One region of the Bacillus cereus group sp. RP37 genome, then DNA from elsewhere that is predicted to be linked to it. Evidence: riboswitches for the same ligand, from Rfam matches in the RefSeq annotation. Region 1 holds a riboswitch; the other holds the start of a gene.

Region 1 (3,425 bases):
CTTCTGCTAACGCCTCTGCAAAGTTAGCAAATAAAACTGTAAATAAGAGAATGAGAGAAACTGTTATATTAAACCATCCTGGTACACTACTAGCACTACTTGGAAGAAACGATAAAATGAACGTAATGATAAATCCAATTTCCACAACGAACATAATCGGATTCTTTATCATGACTTTCGGATTCAATTTCGCAAAGGATTGTTTCATCGCATGTGTTACGATATCACGATCCATCGTTTTCGCTTGTCTAACCTCATCTTCTATAGCATGTATTTGTGACTGATTTACTTGTTTTTCTTTTACTACTACCGGTCTCATCATTTACCCTCCATTACTTCAATGTAAGAAATTCTGCAATTGGGCCAAGTGCTAACATCGGGAAGAATGTTAACGCACCGACAATTACAATCGTTCCGATGAAGATGCCACCAAATAAACCATTATCTGTACGGAACGTTCCGACTGTTTCTGGTACTACCGTCTTCTCTTTCAACGAAGCTGCCACAGCTAACATCGTAATTAAACTGAAATAGCGTCCTAAAAACATAACTAAACCAGTTGTAATATTCCAAAACGGTGTATTATCTGCTAAACCTTCAAATCCAGATCCGTTATTCGCAGCTGACGATGTGTATTCATATACAACTTGCGTTAAACCGTGGAAACCGGAATGTGAGATAGCATCTGTTCCTAAACTTGTTGAAAGAGCTAATGCTGAAAATCCTAAAATAAGCAATGGATGGAATAAAATCGTTACCGCAATTAATTTCATTTCCTTACCTTCAATTTTCTTACCTAAAAACTCCGGTGTCCGTCCAACCATTAAACCAGATATAAATACTGCAATAATGGCATACATAATAATGTTTACAAAACCTGCTCCAACACCGCCATATACTGTGTTTAACATCATATTTACGAGTGGAACTAGACCGCCAATTGGTGTTAATGTATCATGCATCGTATTAACAGCCCCTGTTTCAGCAGCTGTCGTTACTGTTGCGTATAGTGAAGAAAATACAGTTCCGAATCGTACTTCTTTTCCTTCTGTACTTCCTTGTACATGTTCGATACCCATTCCATTTAACGCTGGATTTCCATGTAATTCCGATGTCGTAATCGTTATAAATCCAAGTAAAAACACCATAAATAGTGATACGAATAGGATACGACCTTGTTTTTTATTCCCTATCATTCGTCCGTACGTAAATGGAAGTGCTGTTGGCAATAGCATCATAAGCATCATTTGCAAAATATTACTCATTTGTCCTGGATTTTCAAAAGGATGTGTAGAGTTTGCTCCGAAAAATCCACCGCCGTTATTCCCAAGTTCCTTAATGGAAACAAATGATGCAACTGGCCCGCGTAATATACTTTGCTTTGCCCCATCAATCGTTTGTGCCGTAACTGCACCGTCTAACGTTTGTGGTACACCGAGTGTGACAAAGACTAGCGCCGCAATAAATGCGATAGGAAGAAATACTCTCATTAGTGCTCTCGTAAAATCAACGAAAAAGTTACCGAGTTCTTTTCCAGCGAGCCCTCTTATAAATGCCATAACGAGTGCTAACGTCGTTGCCGGTGCTGCAAACATTAAAAATGTAATTCCGATTAATTGTGATAAATAAGATAAACCATTTTCACCGCTATAATGCTGTAAGTTTGTATCAGCCATAAAACTAATTGCTGTATTAAAGGCAAGCGTAGGCTCCATTCCTTCAATGTGTGCTGGATTTAATGGCAATACTCCTTGTAGTCTAAAAATGAAATATACGACAACAATCATAAATCCATTTAATAAAACTAATGACAATGCGTACTGTTTCCACGTTTGATTGTATTCTTTTACACCCGTAATTTTAAAAATAAGTTTTTCAAAAGGCCCGAATACTTTATCTAGCTTTTGACTACCTTGAAAGGCTTTCTCTAAATATATCCCCATTGGCTTTGCCACAAGAATAAACAACAGCATGGTAATAACAACTGCGACCCAAATCATAATGAATGATTCCCCCTAATTAAAACTTCTCTGGATTTAATAATGCATACACTAAGTACACCGTAATTGCTGCAACAATAACCGATAAGGCAATCATCATGATTGCTTCCCTTCTTTCACAACTTTATCTGACCAACTTGCAAGACTTGCCATCGATGCGACTAACACAACAAAAATCCCGATCATTACAACATCTAACATAACTACCCCTCACTTTTGTTAAAATTTACCATTAAGTTATCAAAAAAAGAACACTAAGCTCTACTTAGTGTTCGAAATGAACAACACAAAGTAAACCTCCTCTCTAAACGCTTACGAGGTTAGCTGTCGGATTCGGGCCTAAAGAGTAGCCCTACTTTCAAAACTGAAAGATTCACCCCAAGTGACGATGCACAAAATTGGTTCCCCCGCTCCATTTCTGGAACTCAGCGATTTTAGGTTTTTTTGGAAATTTTATGAATGATTTATGAGAGTAAATATACTCCTCTATATTTCACTTGTAAAGAGGCAAATTACTGAAAATAAGAAAATATCCGTCTATTTAAACGCTTACATTGAGTATTATTAATATTCTTTCATCTGTTTTCTCGTCTTTTCTTTCTTTTTCACATAAATGATCTTTTAAATACGAAATAAAAAGAGCGAATGACATGAAGTGCATAGCTTGTTGCACTTAGCATTCGCTCTTTTTTATTCACTATTTATTCTCCTCGTAAAAAAGCACGTAAATTTCTCCCGCGAATATAAACTTGTGACAATTCTGCATGTAGTTGCTCATATTCGATAACATCTGTTTTTAAATATAAAGCGTCTTTCGATGGCAATATAATATAGGGCCTTGGAAAAATAGGATCAAGCATCACCAATTCTTGAACTCGCTCTACCGATACCGCCCAACGATTCGCTATATCTCCTAATAACAACACCTTCATCTTCTTCTCCCCCGCCCTATTCAAAAAATAAAAAAGAAATATTATCACAATTTGTAAACACGACAAATGTAGCTCCAATTGTTTCATAGAGCCTCGCTGGATATCGTTTATTCCTTGTAACAACAGTAATAGGTGCTTGAAAAGAAAAGCGAATGTGTTCTGTAAAGAAACTAATAATTGGAAGCTCATCCCCTAGTAAAATCACCTTCTTAATACACTCACAAATACTAGTAAAATCCTGCTCCCTACTACAACTATACGTCCAATCAAACCCACAATTCCTCACTTCAGCCGCTATCTCTTCATTTGCTGTAAAAATAATTAACTCATGTTGAAATGCTACTAAATCTATTAAACTATTTACCTTGCTTTCTTCTCCAACACAAATAAGTGTTAGTTCCATGTACCTCATCCTCCTTAGCATAAAAGAACTCAAACATAGATTGATATTCCCCTATACTAATCAGATCGATGAAGTGATGTATCCATCATG
Region 2 (3,425 bases), 1.0 Mb from region 1:
CGAGACGACGTTAAACGATCAAGGAGAAATTGTACAAACGAGTGCTGCCAACAGACTTCTGTTTGGAGAAATCAAGCTTCAAGGTTCAGAGAGAATAAAGCATATTTCTAAAGCATTTGCAGGTACGAAATCTAGTTTTGTTTTAAGTGAAAATATTACGCAAGATATGTGGCATAAATATTTATTTATTACTGTAATGTCGGGTGTGACGACATTAATGCGTGCACCAATAGGACCGATTCGTGAAAGTGAAGGTGGACACGAATTTATCCGAAACTTATTTGAAGAATGTGTGCAAATCATGAGGTCTATGAAAGCTCCAGTTAAGGATGGTATTGCCCAGGAACATATGAAAACAATTGATAAAATTTCGTATGATATGAAGTCATCAATGCAGCGTGATATGGAAAAAGGTTCGTCCATTGAAGGGAAGCACTTACAAGGATACTTACTAGATGTAGCAGAACAATTTTCTATAGAAGCACCATTATTAGGAGCAGTATATCAAAATTTGAAAGTGTATGAAGAAATGACCTTTAACAGATCAGAAATAGAATTGGATGTATGAAAAAATAAAAAAGAAAGCAATATATAAGTGTATTGCTTTCTTTTTTTATGACAAATTATTTATTTCTTTTCGTTCTATCTGTCAAATTTATTTCCTGTTCACGTTTACCGTATAATTGATTAATTTCATTTGCTAACGCATCTAAATAGGAATCGGAAAAAATAGGCTTCTTTTCTTTAGACATATGGGTCTCCTTTATCGATTTTTTAGTATTCATTATGTATATTTACCGGCGGATTATGCGCAATCATTTTAAATTTTTTCTTTTTCAAAATTTTTGTTTACATTTTGAAAATAAAGGAGTATTATAATCCACAGTTTCAATTTTCTAAATCGCTGAAACCGCATGGTACGGGGGACCCGTTCTTACGGATTAGTTCTTAATCCGATGGGGTGAATCCTTGAAAAAGGTAGGGCTACTCATAGGCCCGAATCCGACAGCTAACCTCGTAAGCGTTATATTGAGAAGGAAGGTGGAGCTTGTGCGACAAAAAAAATAATGTCTACAAGTCTATTTCGCTATGGCTTGTAGACATTTTTTGTTTTCTGAAGAAATAGTTGGCTGGCTGTAACAAGCAGCATCGTTCGTACAAAATTATTGGAGAGTGGACAGTATTGGTTTCATCTATTAAAAGATTTTTAATTGGAAGACCGTTAAAATCAACTGAGTTAGGAGAGCAGAAGCTTAATAAAACGAAGGCGTTAGCCATTTTATCTTCTGACGCATTGTCATCGGTTGCATATGGACCAGAGCAAATTTTAATTGCTTTAGCAGGTCTTGGAGCGATTGCTTATTGGTATTCAATTCCGATCGCTATCGGGGTATTAGTATTATTGACAGCCCTTATTTTATCTTATCGTCAAATTATTTTTGCTTATCCGCATGGCGGGGGCGCGTATGTTGTATCAAAAGAAAATTTAGGGATGAATCCAGGGTTAATAGCTGGAGGATCTTTATTAGTCGATTATATTTTAACTGTTGCAGTAAGTGTGTCTGCAGGTACAGATGCGCTCACATCAGCTTTTCCTAGTTTACATGCACATAATGTAATCATTGCGATTATATTTGTTATATTTATTACTATTTTAAATTTAAGAGGGGTAACGGAATCAGCTTCCGTTTTAGCATATCCGGTTTATTTATTCGTTCTAGCACTATTTATATTAATTGGGGTAGGGATATACAATATTTTAACTGGTCACGTTTCACCGACTTTACACACGCCGATTGGAACGCCGGTTGCCGGAATTAGTTTGTTCTTACTGCTACGAGCATTTGCATCGGGTAGTTCGGCTTTAACAGGTGTTGAGGCAATCTCTAACGCAATTCCAAACTTTAAGGATCCTGCACCTAACAATGCAGCGAAAACATTGCTTGCAATGGGTGCATTACTTGCCGTTTTATTTTCAGGAATTGTCTTTTTAGCTTATTATTACGGAATTAATCCAAGTAAGGAAGTAACAGTTGTTTCACAAATTGCTGAACAAACTTTTGGACGTAATTTCATGTACTATTTCATACAAGGTACAACTGCTTTAATATTAATTCTTGCTGCTAATACAGGTTATTCTGCATTTCCACTATTAGCAGTTAACCTTGCAAAAGACAAATTTATACCGAGAATGTTTACGATTAGAGGAGACCGCCTAGGTTACTCAAACGGTATTATTATACTTGGGATAGCTTCGATTATTTTAATTGTAGCTTTCCAAGGGCAAACAGAACATTTAATCCCGTTATATGCAGTAGGTGTATTTATTCCATTTACACTTTCTCAAACGGGTATGGTATTAAAATGGCTTCGTGAAAAACCTGAAGGATGGGCTTTGAGATTAACGGTTAATTTAATTGGTGCAATTATTAGTTTTATCGTAATGAGCATGTTCTTTTTAACTAAATTTGCACAAGTTTGGTCAATCCTTATTTTCTTACCTGCCATCATCTTCTTGTTCCATAGAGTTAAGAAGCATTACGATGCAGTGGGCGATCAATTAAGTTTAAAAACTTGTGAACCACTTGTTCCAATTGAGGGAAATGTAATTGTCGTTCCTGTAGCAGGTATGACTCATGTAGTGGAAAATTCATTAAACTATGCGAAGGCTCTTTCTGCAGATCAAGTTATCGCTGTATATGTTGCTTTTGACAGAGAAGAGGAAAAGAAATTTGAAGAGAAATGGAAGAAGTGGCAACCTGAAGTAAGACTTGTTACCTTACATTCTCACTATAGAAGTATTATTCAACCGCTAACAAAGTTTATTGATACAGTGCAATATAAAGCGAGTGAATCAAATTACCGAGTTACTGTCGTTATACCACAGTTCATTCCGAAAAAAGGTTGGCATAACATTCTTCATAATCAGTCTAGTTTACTCATTCGTGCGTATTTACTCTATAAAAGAAATGTTGTTATTACAACAGTTCCATATCATTTGAAAAAGTAAGAAGATTTTTTAAGGATAGCTTTACGAAAGTGAAGCTATCCTTTTTGTGTATACGCTATGCATAATTGCATATGAACCTAAAAGATATACTGATATAATTTTTAAATCTATAAGTAAGTAGGAGTTTTTGTTGTGATATATGGATATTTCAATTGAAAAAGTGAAGCGGATTATATTTTGAAATAAGGACAGGAAAGCTTGAAAATAAAGGGAATGAAAATACTTCTTTACGATAGATAAATAGCTGTGTTTAAATGACCTTACAGTACAAAACTTACATGAAAACAAAACGGAATTTCATATTTGCTTACGTTATTTAGTTTAAAATGAATAATATTTTTATGTAATATATTCACTGTGTGAATGTGGAAATGGATATGAAATAGAAATTTTATACAATGTTATTCATACTAAT

The links. Region 1 has a riboswitch for cyclic di-AMP ahead of QCI44_RS24430 (SipW-dependent-type signal peptide-containing protein). Riboswitches for the same ligand answer to the same signal wherever they lie in the genome.
Region 2: it holds a riboswitch for cyclic di-AMP, as region 1 does, so the genes downstream of both, QCI44_RS18995 (APC family permease) here and QCI44_RS24430 (SipW-dependent-type signal peptide-containing protein) in region 1, are expected to answer to the same signal.

The regions. Positions count from the first base shown of each region.
Region 1 is NZ_JARVHP010000001.1:4,619,648-4,623,072, forward strand. Features, by position in the region: gene kdpB (potassium-transporting ATPase subunit KdpB) at 1-319, opposite strand, end outside; gene kdpA (potassium-transporting ATPase subunit KdpA) at 333-2,000, opposite strand; gene kdpF (K(+)-transporting ATPase subunit F) at 2,020-2,100, opposite strand; gene QCI44_RS24430 (SipW-dependent-type signal peptide-containing protein) at 2,097-2,201, opposite strand; cyclic di-AMP (ydaO/yuaA leader) riboswitch at 2,296-2,441, opposite strand; gene QCI44_RS24435 (hypothetical protein) at 2,702-2,932, opposite strand; gene QCI44_RS24440 (hypothetical protein) at 2,949-3,335, opposite strand.
Region 2 is NZ_JARVHP010000001.1:3,598,170-3,601,594, reverse strand. Features, by position in the region: gene panE (2-dehydropantoate 2-reductase) at 1-568, shown strand, start outside; gene QCI44_RS19000 (hypothetical protein) at 624-752, opposite strand; cyclic di-AMP (ydaO/yuaA leader) riboswitch at 893-1,039, shown strand; gene QCI44_RS18995 (APC family permease) at 1,184-3,010, shown strand.